3 regions of the Photobacterium gaetbulicola genome follow, and region 2 is predicted to be linked to each of the others. Evidence: riboswitches for the same ligand, from Rfam matches in the RefSeq annotation. Region 2 holds a riboswitch; each other region holds the start of a gene.
The links. Region 2 has a riboswitch for thiamine pyrophosphate ahead of thiB (thiamine ABC transporter substrate binding subunit). Riboswitches for the same ligand answer to the same signal wherever they lie in the genome.
Positions count from the first base shown of each region.

Region 1: it holds a riboswitch for thiamine pyrophosphate, as region 2 does, so the genes downstream of both, thiD (bifunctional hydroxymethylpyrimidine kinase/phosphomethylpyrimidine kinase) here and thiB (thiamine ABC transporter substrate binding subunit) in region 2, are expected to answer to the same signal.
Region 3: it holds a riboswitch for thiamine pyrophosphate, as region 2 does, so the genes downstream of both, thiC (phosphomethylpyrimidine synthase ThiC) here and thiB (thiamine ABC transporter substrate binding subunit) in region 2, are expected to answer to the same signal.

Region 1 covers NZ_PYME01000006.1:60,893-64,908, forward strand. Annotated here, with positions in the region: partial or broken gene C9J03_RS06865 (ABC transporter permease) at 1-232, opposite strand, end outside; gene C9J03_RS06870 (ABC transporter ATP-binding protein) at 348-1,115, opposite strand; gene thiD (bifunctional hydroxymethylpyrimidine kinase/phosphomethylpyrimidine kinase) at 1,135-1,962, opposite strand; TPP riboswitch at 2,025-2,121, opposite strand; gene C9J03_RS06880 (PhnA domain-containing protein) at 2,309-2,881, opposite strand; gene C9J03_RS06885 (hypothetical protein) at 3,137-3,625, shown strand; gene C9J03_RS06890 (S1 family serine peptidase) at 3,832-4,016, shown strand, end outside.
Region 2 covers NZ_PYME01000019.1:45,091-49,106, forward strand. Annotated here, with positions in the region: gene thiP (thiamine/thiamine pyrophosphate ABC transporter permease ThiP) at 1-1,474, opposite strand, end outside; gene thiB (thiamine ABC transporter substrate binding subunit) at 1,512-2,492, opposite strand; TPP riboswitch at 2,602-2,723, opposite strand; gene C9J03_RS16800 (DUF547 domain-containing protein) at 2,803-3,585, opposite strand; gene leuD (3-isopropylmalate dehydratase small subunit) at 3,752-4,016, opposite strand, start outside.
Region 3 covers NZ_PYME01000004.1:268,890-272,905, forward strand. Annotated here, with positions in the region: gene thiE (thiamine phosphate synthase) at 1-758, opposite strand, end outside; gene thiC (phosphomethylpyrimidine synthase ThiC) at 758-2,680, opposite strand; TPP riboswitch at 2,796-2,893, opposite strand; gene C9J03_RS05455 (voltage-gated chloride channel family protein) at 3,004-4,016, opposite strand, start outside.

The DNA of each region.
Region 1 (4,016 bases), on a different contig from region 2:
AACGGCGCAAAGGCTCGAATAGCAGCATTTGCAGAGCGAAAAATAGCCCCATAGCCAAGCCCAGAAGAAGGCCGAATACGACTTCTGTTCCTGTGACAATGGTATGATGCCAGAGTACATCCGCGCGTTCGACCAGCTTGGACAGCACGGCGACGGGGCCAGGCAAGATAAAGGGGGGCAAGCCGAACAGTACCACGCAGGCCTGCCACAACCCCAAGATGATCGCCATGCTGGTGACAAAGCGGGTAATTGGCCATGACAAGACGGTACTGTTTCCCTTGCGAAACGCCTGACTAACGGCCTGCTGCTCTAGCATGGGGTTTGGTAGCTTTGACGATAGGACAGGTTCAGGCATAGTCATTCTCCAGCTGGTTGATAATTCCTTGCTGGTGGGCAGCAAGTTCGCCGTCAAATTGCCTTGGTGGGGGACCAGACGGGATCGGCAAGGCACTCATTGAGGCTGGTGAGCCTGCCATCATGTAGATATGGTGCCCAAGACGAAGTGCCTCTTGCGGATCATGGGTTATCAACAAGACGGTTTTTCCAGCAAGCAGGCGTGCAGACAGTGACTGTAGTTTATGGCGGGTTACGGCATCGAGTGCTGAAAAGGGCTCATCCATCAATACTACGGGTTTGTCTTGCATCAAGGTACGGGCCAGAGCGACACGTTGGCGCATCCCCCCTGAGAGCTGGTTAGGCATGACCTCGGCTTTGTCAGCCAACCCCACCGCATCGAGCAATGCCATGGCTTTCGGTATATTGGCGTCTTGACTAGCGCCGAAGCGGGTACTCAAGCAGACATTGCCAAGGACATTGAGCCATGGCAACAGCAGATCTTGTTGTGCCATATAGGCAAGATTGCCAGCCAACGGCCAATCATTGCTGGTGGTTATCGAACCGCTCCAGGCAACGTTGTCCTCGAGAAGCCCTGCCAGGTGGCGAAGCAGAGTAGTCTTCCCACAACCACTTTTACCGAGCAGGCAAGTCCATTGCCCAGCCGGAAGCTTAATATCTAACTGGTTGAACAGAGGAGAATGGGCATCATTGTACCTAAGTGTTAATTGCTCGATACAGACTGTCATTCCCTTGGTATGAGCCGTAAAAGTCTTGTTCATCGGTGTAACGCTTCCATGTTTACTCGGGCTTAAAATGGCCAGCAAAGAAATGGTTTACCGGGCCGTGACCAGCGCCAATCTGGAGAGCATCTGCATTTTCGATTGCTTTGGTTATGTAGGTTTTGGCATGCTTAACGGCTTCTTCTAGCGGATACGCCTGAGCAAGGAAAGAAGCCGTAGCAGCTGACAGGGTGCACCCGGTACCGTGCGTATTGCGGGTTGCGATTCGCGGCGTGCTCATACGCACGACATCATTTTCGAGGATCAGCAAATCAGTACTGGAGGTGTCATTTTCCAAGTGGCCCCCTTTTAGCAGAATCGAACGGGACCCGATTGCTCGTAAAGCAGAGATCATGTCAGCCATTTGCTGCTCGTTCTCTGGCAGGCGGCTGCTAATCAGCGCAGCAGCCTCAGGCAGGTTTGGGGTGATCACATCGGCAAGCGGAAGCAGCTCGTCTTTTAGCGTTGAGATGGCATCCTGTTCAAGCAGCAAGTCGCCGCTTGTTGCCACCATAACCGGGTCTACTACCAAAAATCTCGGTTGGTATTGGCGCAGCTTGCTAGCGACCATACGAATAATATTCGCATCACTTAACATGCCAATTTTTACCGCTTTAACATCGAGATCGGTAAAGACAGCATCCAGTTGTTGCTCTACAAAGGCCGGGTCAATGGCCTGGATACCGGAGACACCTTGAGTGTTCTGTGCGGTTAGGGCGGTGATTACCGAGCAGGCATAGCCACCTGTCGCTGAGATTGCTTTGATATCGGCCTGGATACCAGCTCCGCCGCCACTGTCAGAGCCAGCAATGGTAAGGGTAATAGGAGTGTTTGATGATATTGGCATAACTACCTCTAATTTTAGACGCAAGGTAGCCGTTGCCATCGACCCTATATAAGGGGCGAAATAGAGCAGTCTAGCTAGTTCCCTACGCCATTATTAAATGGATCAGGTTCAACGGGTCCCACTACGTGGTCTCAGCGCTTGGCTCCCCGACTAACGGATAAATTTTGTTTATTCGGTCAAAAACAGATATTGACCTTAAAAAAGTTTTTTCTGGCATATCTGCCTGAAGATGCGAGTAATCTAAACATGTTTTTTACCGCAGAGCAAACATGTTAGGAATAAAATGAGGGGGAAAGGAGAAAAACAGGAGGGGAGACAGGCAGCCATGAGATGGCTGCCCATTCAATTACATTTTTTTGCAGTATGCTGCGATGATAACCATGTTGGTGCCTGCAGCTTTGCCTGTAATATGCAGTGGGTTATCTGTCAGGCGGATTCCACGTACAGCTGTACCTTGTTTGATCACAAGGTTTGAGCCTTTAACTGGTAGATCCTTGATGATGGTTACGTTGTCACCAGCCTCAAGTGGTGTACCGTTTACATCAACGGTTTTAATTGCATCTAGCTCAGCAAGGGCGATACCTTTCTCTGCCCACTCGATCATGTCTTCTTCCATGTACATCATATCTAGCAGGTCTTGTGCCCAGGTTTCAGAAGATAGACGTTTAAGTAGGCGGTAAGCCATAACCTGAACCGCTGGCTCCTGGCTCCACATGCTGTCGTTTAGGCAACGCCAGTGGTTCTGATCCAGTGTTTCTGCGTCTTCGATTTCTGTACGGCAAGTACCGCATACCATCACACAGCTACCTGCGGTTTGGTCAGGAGAAGCAGGTACTTCGTAAACGCTCAGACTGTCTTCTGAACCACATAGTTCACACTTAGCGCCAGCGCGCTCTTTAACGATAGATTCAATGCTCATAGGAATATTCCAAGGAAGTGTAATGGTGTTCCTTACCCATACGGGTAATTGTTCGGTTTATTATGCCATTTAATTTTGAGAAGAAAAGGAATGAAGATCAAGATCACAATACTCTCATCTATTTACGGACAAAAAACAGCCGAATTAAAAAGTTAAGTAAAAATAATGCAACAAAATTGTAGGGTGTAATGTTGAAATGAGACTAAGCTCTAAGAGCCTATCCAAGCAGTTATAGATAGAACAATAGGAAAAGTTATGAAAAAGGCACTGTTTTTATTTTCAGCTTTAGCACTTATTGGATGTGATGATGAGGATGTGGTTAATACGCTTTCGGGCAATGCTGAAGTATTTGCCGTCACCGGGGCTGAAATTGCGGGAGCGCAAGGGTATACCAGTATTGAAAGCATCGAAAATACGTACCCGATCACTTTACCCGATGAGTTTCCCGCTGGCTCGGAAGCCGATTTGGATAACAAGTTGGGAACATTAGGCATAGATATAGATGATACTGACTGTGGTGTTATAGATACAAGAGGAGATGTTTGCTTTGGCGCGGGGAGCAATACAGTTTGCGTACCGGATGAAGTGACAAAGCTCGGCATCAAACTCTATACCATTGATATGGATGAAGTCAGGCGCGCGTACGATAATGGTTTCTACCCCAAACTGGCAGCTGACTTTTTAGGTGAGACCTACGCCAATTTTGATATTGAACGAGTTAGTTGTGCAAGCATAGGCTTATAGTTTCCAGCTAGTTCTTAACAAGCAAAGTGAGCTAACCTCAGGCTCGCTTTGCTTTTTTGTGGCTGTGTAATAAAAACAATGCTGCTCTTTCATTCTTGTCGTTATATTTTATTAGCCGCCTCGCAATTCATTCGTCCCCCTGACTACGTATTAATTCAGTTTGTTATTTTAAACAGATACCTACGGGATTAAATGGGTGAAAAATAATGAAAGGGATATGGGGTGGCGGCCTTGTCGGTTTATTGATGAGTATTTCAGCAATAGGACACGGTGCAGATATTGAAAGTTATGTTGTGGGTGGTACACCGGTCAGGCCGGGTGATGATTTGAGATGGATGGCATCTCTAAGAAATACGACAGCGGATACTTCACATTTTTGTGGTGGGAGTAT
Region 2 (4,016 bases):
TCTGGTAGCTGCCGAGTAACTGGAACAAATACAGTGGCAGGGTCTGGAAATCCTGGCTGCCAAACAGCGCGATTGCGCCCAAGTCACCGAGTGACAGGACAAAGCCGATCGCCAGAGACTGGGCAAATGGCTTTTTCAAGGCCCGCCATTCCACCAGCTTGAGCCGCGATAGCCCGGCCATCCCGAGGCTTTGGCACAAGGGATCATATTGCTGGGCAACGTGGAGCATGGGCTGGCTGAGGGTTTTGAGTACATACGGCAGCGCCATCAGGGCATTGACTGCGATGACAACCCAGAAAGCGGCGGCAAACGCATCGGTGAACTGGCGCAGCAGCAGGAAGATCCCGGTACTCAGGACCAGCCCCGGCGTGACCAGGATAATGGTGCCGATCAGATCCAGGCCATCAGCCTGCCAGCGCTGGTGGCGAAGCCGCCATTGCCTGCTGGTCAGAAGGATTGCCACCCCGCCAACCACTGCCAAAAGACAAGCCAGACTGGCGATCCGCAGTGAGTTGAATACTGCCTGCCACAGCCCGGGGCTGCGCAGCGAGGTGAGGGTTTGGCTGTTGAACCCGGCAAGGATGACCGCAATCAGCGGGGGGAGTACCAGCAGCAGGGCCAACCCGATCCAGCCCCAGTCCCAGCAGCGGCTGGCCAGACTGTCAAACTGGCTCTGGCGCCGGCTTGTGATGGATTGGCTCGAGGTCGCCAGCGGCTTGGCAAAGCGCTGGCTCAATAGCACCAGGCTGCAACACAGCAGCATCTGCCACAGGGCGAGAATCGCACCGCCGGCCAGGTCGAAGTCGTAGCGCAGGGCCTGGTAGATAGCCAGCTCAATCGTGGTTGCCTTGGGGCCGCCGCCCAGTGCCATGATGACCGCAAAGCTGGTAAAGCACAGCATAAAGATCAGGCTGACGACATGGGGAAGTTGCTGGCGCAGTCGTGGCCAGGCAACGAAGCGGAAGGTCTGCCAGCTCGACATACCGAGATGGGTGGCCAATTGGTGCTGCTCAAAGGGGATCCCTTCGAGGCTTTGGACAAACAGCCGTGCTGCCAGAGGGAGGTTGAGGAAAACATGGGCCAACAAGATCCCCTGCAGGCCGTAGAGTGAAAAGCTGCCCTGCCAGCCCAGCATTGCCAGTACCCCGGTTAGCACACCATTGTTGCCGTAGATCGCCAGCAGGCCGAATACCGCGACCAGTACCGGCAGCACCAGGGTCATGGCAAAGATCCGCATCAGCAAGGCTTTGCCGGGAAATTGCCGGCGTGACAGGGCATAGGCAACCGGGATCGCCGGCAGCGTGCTCAGTAGGGTTGAAAGCAGGGCCTGGGTAAAGGAGAAACCGGTAATATGGCGTAGGTAGGGATCGTGCCATAGCGAGGCAATGTCGAGAGCACTGGCCTCATTGACCAGGGCACCAAGGGCGCTGATCACCAGGCACAGGATAAGCCCGGCGGTGACAAGGCCGGGCATCAGTTGGGTATTGCGTGTGTTCAAAAGTGAGTGCCTGCTACTTGGTCAGAGCCTGTTGCCACTCGCGTACCCAGTTCCTGCGTTGCTTGGCAACCTCCTCGGCAGAAAACTCCAGGGCCTTGCCCGGCAGGGTGAGAACCTTGAACTCGGCTGGCTGGGCGACAGCCGTTACCGGATACATCCAGTTGCCCGTCGGGATCACGGACTGGAACTCCGGGGTCAGGATAAAGGCAAGAAACTCGTCGGCCAGCGTCTGGTTAGGGCTGGTTTTGAGTTTGGCCGCCACTTCCACTTGCATGTAATGGCCCTCGCTGAAGTCGGCGGCCTGGTATTTATCGTCCTGCTCGGCAATCAGGTGATAGGCAGGCGAGGTGGTGTAAGAGAGCACCATATCTGACTCGCCCTTGAGGAACATGCTGTAGGCCTCAGACCAGCCCTTGGTAACCGTGACTGTTTTCTTGGCCAGCTGCTGCCAGGCTTGCGGTGCCTGGTCGCCATAGACTGACTTTACCCATAGCATCAGGCCCTGGCCCGGCGTCGAGGTGCGCGGATCTTGGTAGATGATAGTCAGATCATCACGGCTGACCAGCTCATCCAAGCTTTTCGGCGGGTTGTCCAGTTTGGTGCGGTCATAGACAAAGGCAAAGTAACCATAGTCGTAAGGCACGAAGGTGGTATCGCTCCAGCCGTTTGGCAGGGTGAGTTTACTGGTGTCCACTTGGTGCTCGGCCAGCAGGCCCGTTTTCTTGGCCTCGGCAATCAGGTTGTTATCGAGCCCAAGCAATACATCGGCTTTGGTGCGCTTGCCTTCGAGGCGGACACGGTTGAGGATCGACACCCCGTCATCCAGGGCGACAAATTCCAGGTTGCATTCGCACTGTGCCTCGAACGCTTGTTCGATAGCTGGTCCCGGCCCCCAGTCAGAGGCGAAAGAGCTGTAGGTGTAAACCGTAAGGGTGTTGTCCGCAGCCAGTGCCGGCATGGCGACCAAAGTAACGAGTGGGAGTAATTTTTTCACTATGCGCTCCTGATGCTCTTGCGTCCGGCAAGAGGAAAAATAATCGTACGAGCGGCACAGGGTTGAGCCGCAGGCAGGCATCATGCCAACCCGGCGGGATAAGACGGATTACCGTATCGAACTCAATTCCTACGCCAGTACTAACTGGATCAGGTTCTGTGGGTCTTGCCGCAGCAATCTCAGCAGCTTGCTCATGGCATTTACCAGGCAAGCGCTCCCCAATGAGAACGCCTGTTATTGTAATGTGCCGGACAGCGGGTTGCCAGCAGGAACGTATGATTATGCTGGATCAGGCTCGGGGAGCGGCAGGCTATTTGGCTTCATTGAGCGACCAGTCGTAGTCATAGCTGACTTTGCCAAGGGTAATGGGGGCTCCTTGGCGGTATTGGTTGATGTGTTTTTGAAGTTGGGATGTCGAGCCGAAATCGCTGCCGTACCAGTCATAAATCGAAGACAACTGGGTTTTGTCGTCCTGCGGGTTGACGCCCTTGCGGCTGTTGATAAAGCGGGTGGCCGCCTTGTCCAGCAAGCGCTCGAGGTTGCTGGCCGTAAATACCTCCGGTTGGAGATCCGGACAGCCTAGGCTGGCACAGTTGACCGCATAATGGATGCGCGGGTCGCGCCAGATCGGGCGCAAGATGCGGTGCTCGATATCGTTGAGGGACAACCGCTTGCCGTTAATGGTAAGTACTTGCTCATCCCAGGGGCCAAAGCTGAAAAAGCCGCCCAGCTTGGTGATGGATGACACGGGGTAATTGTCGAGGATCAATTTGACGGTTTGGGCGTTGTAAAGGTTAACCCAGTAAGCAAATTGCTCGTTGCGGTTTAATTGGTGCGGATCCAGCCTGGCCAGGTCGCGCAGGTAGCGGTTTAGTTCGTACTTGTCGCCATCTGATACCCGGTTATAGCGAAACAGGGTTTGGTTGGGCTGGACAACCAGATACTCATCGAGCAGGCGCTGCCAGCGGCTGTGGTCAACCGCTTGCGAGTCGGTAGTGGCGTATTGCTGCCAGTAGGGCCAGAGAGCGGCTTTGGGGGCAGCAAAGGTACTCGCTGATAAGATGAGAAGCAGCAGGCTGATAAAAAGACGCATAGGGTATCCTCGGTTATTTCTGCCAAGTGAATACAAATTACCTGGGTGTCACTAGCTTAGTCGACCCGATATACCAAGATCTTATTGCAAAAAAGGCAAAAAACGCCCCAGCCATAATGAACTGGGGCGGTAGTGTTACTTGTATGGAGCGAATACGGTGATGACGTTATGCCAAGAACGCAGGGATCTTACTCTCGTACTCGGCAATCTTGTCTTCGTGCTGCAAGGTCAGGCCGATGTTGTCCAAGCCGTTCAGTAGGCAGTGGCGACGGAATTCGTCAATTTCGAAGCTGTACTGCTTGCCGTTGGCTGTCACCAGCATCGCCTCCAAGTCTACCGTGATCTCCGCGCCTTCGTTGGCCTCGACGTACTGGAAGATCGCATCGACTTCCTGCTCGGTCAGGCGAACCGGCACCATCTGGTTGTTGATC
Region 3 (4,016 bases), on a different contig from region 2:
TCAACGATAGTGCTGATCTGCGCCGGTAAAGTGGGCTCAAACGGATCTTTGATCCTAAGCTGGGTCGTCTTCACCCCCAGCTCCAGCAAACGAGTAACCCACTCTGCGGTATCGACCACCGGATACAACGCCAGCTTATCGCGTTCTACGGTCGCAAACGGTGCCACCGCCACTTCTTTGCTGGCCCAGCCCAGCTCATTGCATTCAGGATGATTGGCCGTCAGCGGGCGCGGAAACAAGGCGCGCACCATCGGCCATCCGGTTTCGCCATAGCCATCAGCATGGCTTTCAAGGTAACCACGGGCATGGGCACGCGATAGTGTGACCGCATCTTCCAGCGGGTAGTCCAATGCCAGCGCAGCCAGCAGCATGGCTCGTTGCGGCTCACTGGCCCCGGCATGATGGCAATATACGCCCCGCGCTTCTCCGAGATGGTGCCAGATATCGACACAGCCTCGCTCTGTCGGCAGACCGCAAACCACCAAAGCTGGATTCTTTGCGACCTCTTGCTGCATCTCTGCCAAGGTCGGATAAGGGGCGAGCCACTGATCACGCACTTCCAACCCCTTCGCCACACTTTCAGACGGATTAAACGCCACCGAGAAGGTTTCACCTTCAAGGTGAATGTCTACCACCTCCGATCCGCTCCACTCCATACTGACGGCTTCACCAAGCTGGTATTTATCAGCCGCTGCCAACAACGGCTCGATATGCATCAGTAATGGCGCCAAGTGATCGGGTAAACACAACGCGTTCATTAACTTTCCTCTTTGATTGGGTGATATAACTCACTCCCCTTGGCCCGGAACTCATCGGCTTTTTGCTGCATGCCCTCAAGGGGGTCATCCAACATCCGCACGGCCAAATCACCGGCTTTCTCCAGCCCGCTCGCGTAGTCACGGACTTCTTGCGAGATCTTCATCGAACAGAATTTCGGTCCGCACATCGAGCAGAAATGGGCGATCTTGCCGGATTCCTGAGGGAGGGTTTCATCATGGTAGGCTCGAGCCGTTTCAGGATCTAAAGCCAGGTTAAATTGATCTTCCCAGCGGAACTCAAAGCGAGCCTTCGACAAGGCGTTATCGCGCACTTGAGCACCGGGGTGGCCTTTTGCTAAGTCTGCCGCATGGGCACACAGCTTGTACGTGATCAGCCCCACCTTTACATCTTCTTTATTCGGTAGGCCCAAATGTTCTTTTGGTGTGACATAACACAGCATGGCACAGCCATACCAACCTATCATGGCTGCACCAATGCCGGAGGTAATATGGTCATAGCCCGGTGCAATATCGGTCGTCAGAGGCCCCAAGGTATAAAACGGTGCTTCATGGCAGTGCTTGAGCTGCTCTTCCATGTTCTCTTTGATCATGTGCATCGGTACATGCCCCGGCCCTTCGATCATCACCTGAACATCATATTCCCAGGCAACTTTGGTCAGCTCACCCAAGGTACGCAGCTCGCTGAACTGCGCTTCATCATTGGCATCAGCCACCGATCCAGGACGCAGGCCATCTCCCAGTGACAAGGCGATATCATACTGGGCACAGATTTCACAGATCTCCCGGAAATGCTCATACAGGAAACTTTCCTTGTGATGGGCCAGACACCACTTAGCCATTATAGAGCCACCGCGCGAGACAATGCCGGTAACCCTTTTCGCCGTCATCGGGACATAACGCAGCAGCACGCCGGCATGAATAGTGAAATAATCCACGCCCTGCTCAGCTTGCTCGAGCAAGGTATCTCGAAAGACCTCCCAGTTGAGGTTCTCAGCAATACCGTTGACCTTTTCCAGAGCCTGATACATAGGCACTGTGCCGATCGGCACCGGGCTGTTGCGGATGATCCATTCTCGGGTTTCGTGAATGTTACGACCGGTAGAGAGATCCATGACGGTATCGCCACCCCAACGGGTCGACCACACCAACTTCTCCACTTCCTCTTCAATCGACGAACTGACAGACGAGTTACCGATATTGGCGTTGACCTTGACCAGGAAGTTACGGCCGATGATCATCGGCTCAGTTTCAGGGTGATTGATATTCGATGGGATAATTGCCCGGCCTTCAGCGACTTCTTGGCGGACAAATTCAGGGGTGATTTCTTTTGGCAGGTTGGCACCAAACGCCATGCCCGGGTGCTGCTGGTTTAGTACCTCATCACGGTATTTCGCCCGGCCCATGTTTTCACGAATGGCAATAAACTCCATCTCAGGAGTGATGATCCCCTGGCGGGCATAATGCAGCTGGGTGACATTTTTGCCTGGCTTGGCACGGCGAATGCGCGCCTGTTGCTCAAACCTCAGTTCATCAAGGGTGTCATCGGCCAGGCGTTCTTTGGAAAACTGAGAACTCAGCTCGCCCAACAACTCGGTGTCCCCCCGTTCCTCGATCCAGCCTTCACGAAGCTTAGGCAGGCCAGTGTAGATATTTGCAGGCTGCTCAGGATCGGTATAGAAACCGGAGGTATCATAGACCCGTACCGGTTCATTAGTTTCAAAAACAGGGGCTTCTCTGGTTCCACCGACCAAGCTATCGGCCAGGGCAATCTCACGCATTGGCACGCGGATATCTTCGCGGCTCCCGGTGACATAGACTTTCCGGGAGTTCGGGTAAGCCTGGGTGGTCAATGAGTCGATAAATTGTTTCGCGTCCAATCTCGCTTGTTTGCGATTCGACATAGCAATTTCCTTTGGTCCATAACAGGGAAGTTGCTTGGCGGATGGGTGCGTAAACAAGAGGCTATACGTAGGCTGTATAGTGTCGTCTGAAACAGCCACTGTGAATACAGTGATACAGATGGTCTCTCTTGTTCCCTTCGCAGGTATTAGCCTGATCAGGTTCTACGGATCCCGCAATGCGGTCTCAGCCAAGTGGCACTCCGACAAGTTGAATTTGCAGTATATGAAAGGGGTTCCGCCTCGGCAAGGCAGAACCCCAAAAATTAATACTTAAAAGGCAAAAGCCTTGCTACTTTTGCATAACTCCGTTTAGCACGACAAATTTATTTGAAACGCTTCACAAGTGTCTTCAGCAAAGAAGAATGGGTTTCCCTCAACTCACCCAGTTTATGGGGGATCTTGGGTGCCCCCTCCAAATCAAACAGCTTAGGTACCGCCACTCGCTGCGAAGAGTAGATCCCGGTGTGTCCGCTGAAGTAGTAAGCGGTATAACAGGCAATGGCGAAATACAGCATGTGCTCGGCACCAAATAACTCGATGCCCATGATGGTACAGGCCAACGGCGTGTTGGTCGCAGCTGCAAATACAGCTAGAAAGCCTAATGCAGCAAACAAATCAACCGGTGCACCCAGCACCCATGCCATGGTATTGCCCAATGTTGCTCCGACAAAGAACAGCGGTGTGACCTCCCCGCCCTTATAACCGGCAGCTAGGGTAATCGCCGTTAGCAGCAACTTGAGTAGCCAGCTGTACCACTCTGCTCCCCCCTCCTGAAAGGCCGTTAAGATACTGACACCTCCCTCCCTGCTCGAGTAAACCCCCAAACCGATATAATCATAGTTACCGATCAGCTGCACGGCCGCTATAACAATCAAGCCACCAACAACCACTATCAGGTACGGGTTTTTGAGTGTCGCTTTGAAGATATCTTTAAAGGCATGGGTCAGTTCTCCGAATAGGTATCCCGCTAGACCAAAAGCCACGGCAGCAATCACAATCTTGGCGATCATCAGCAGGTCTACTTTGACAGCATGTTCAAACAGGGTAATGGTTTCGAGGAAATCTATCCGGTAGTGGGTATGGTGCACTCCCCAAGCGGAACACACGACATCTGCCAAGATAGCAGCAAACAAGGCAGGAATAATTGCATCATAGCGCAGGCGTCCTATAGCCAGCACTTCTAGGGCAAAGATTGCGCCTGTTAGCGGCGTACCGAATACGGCACCAAAACCTGCCGCCACACCGGCAATCAAAATCAACCGGGTATCCGCTTCATTGAGCCTGAACTTGCGAGCCAGCCAGTGAGTCGATGCCCCACCGATTTGTACTGCGGTTC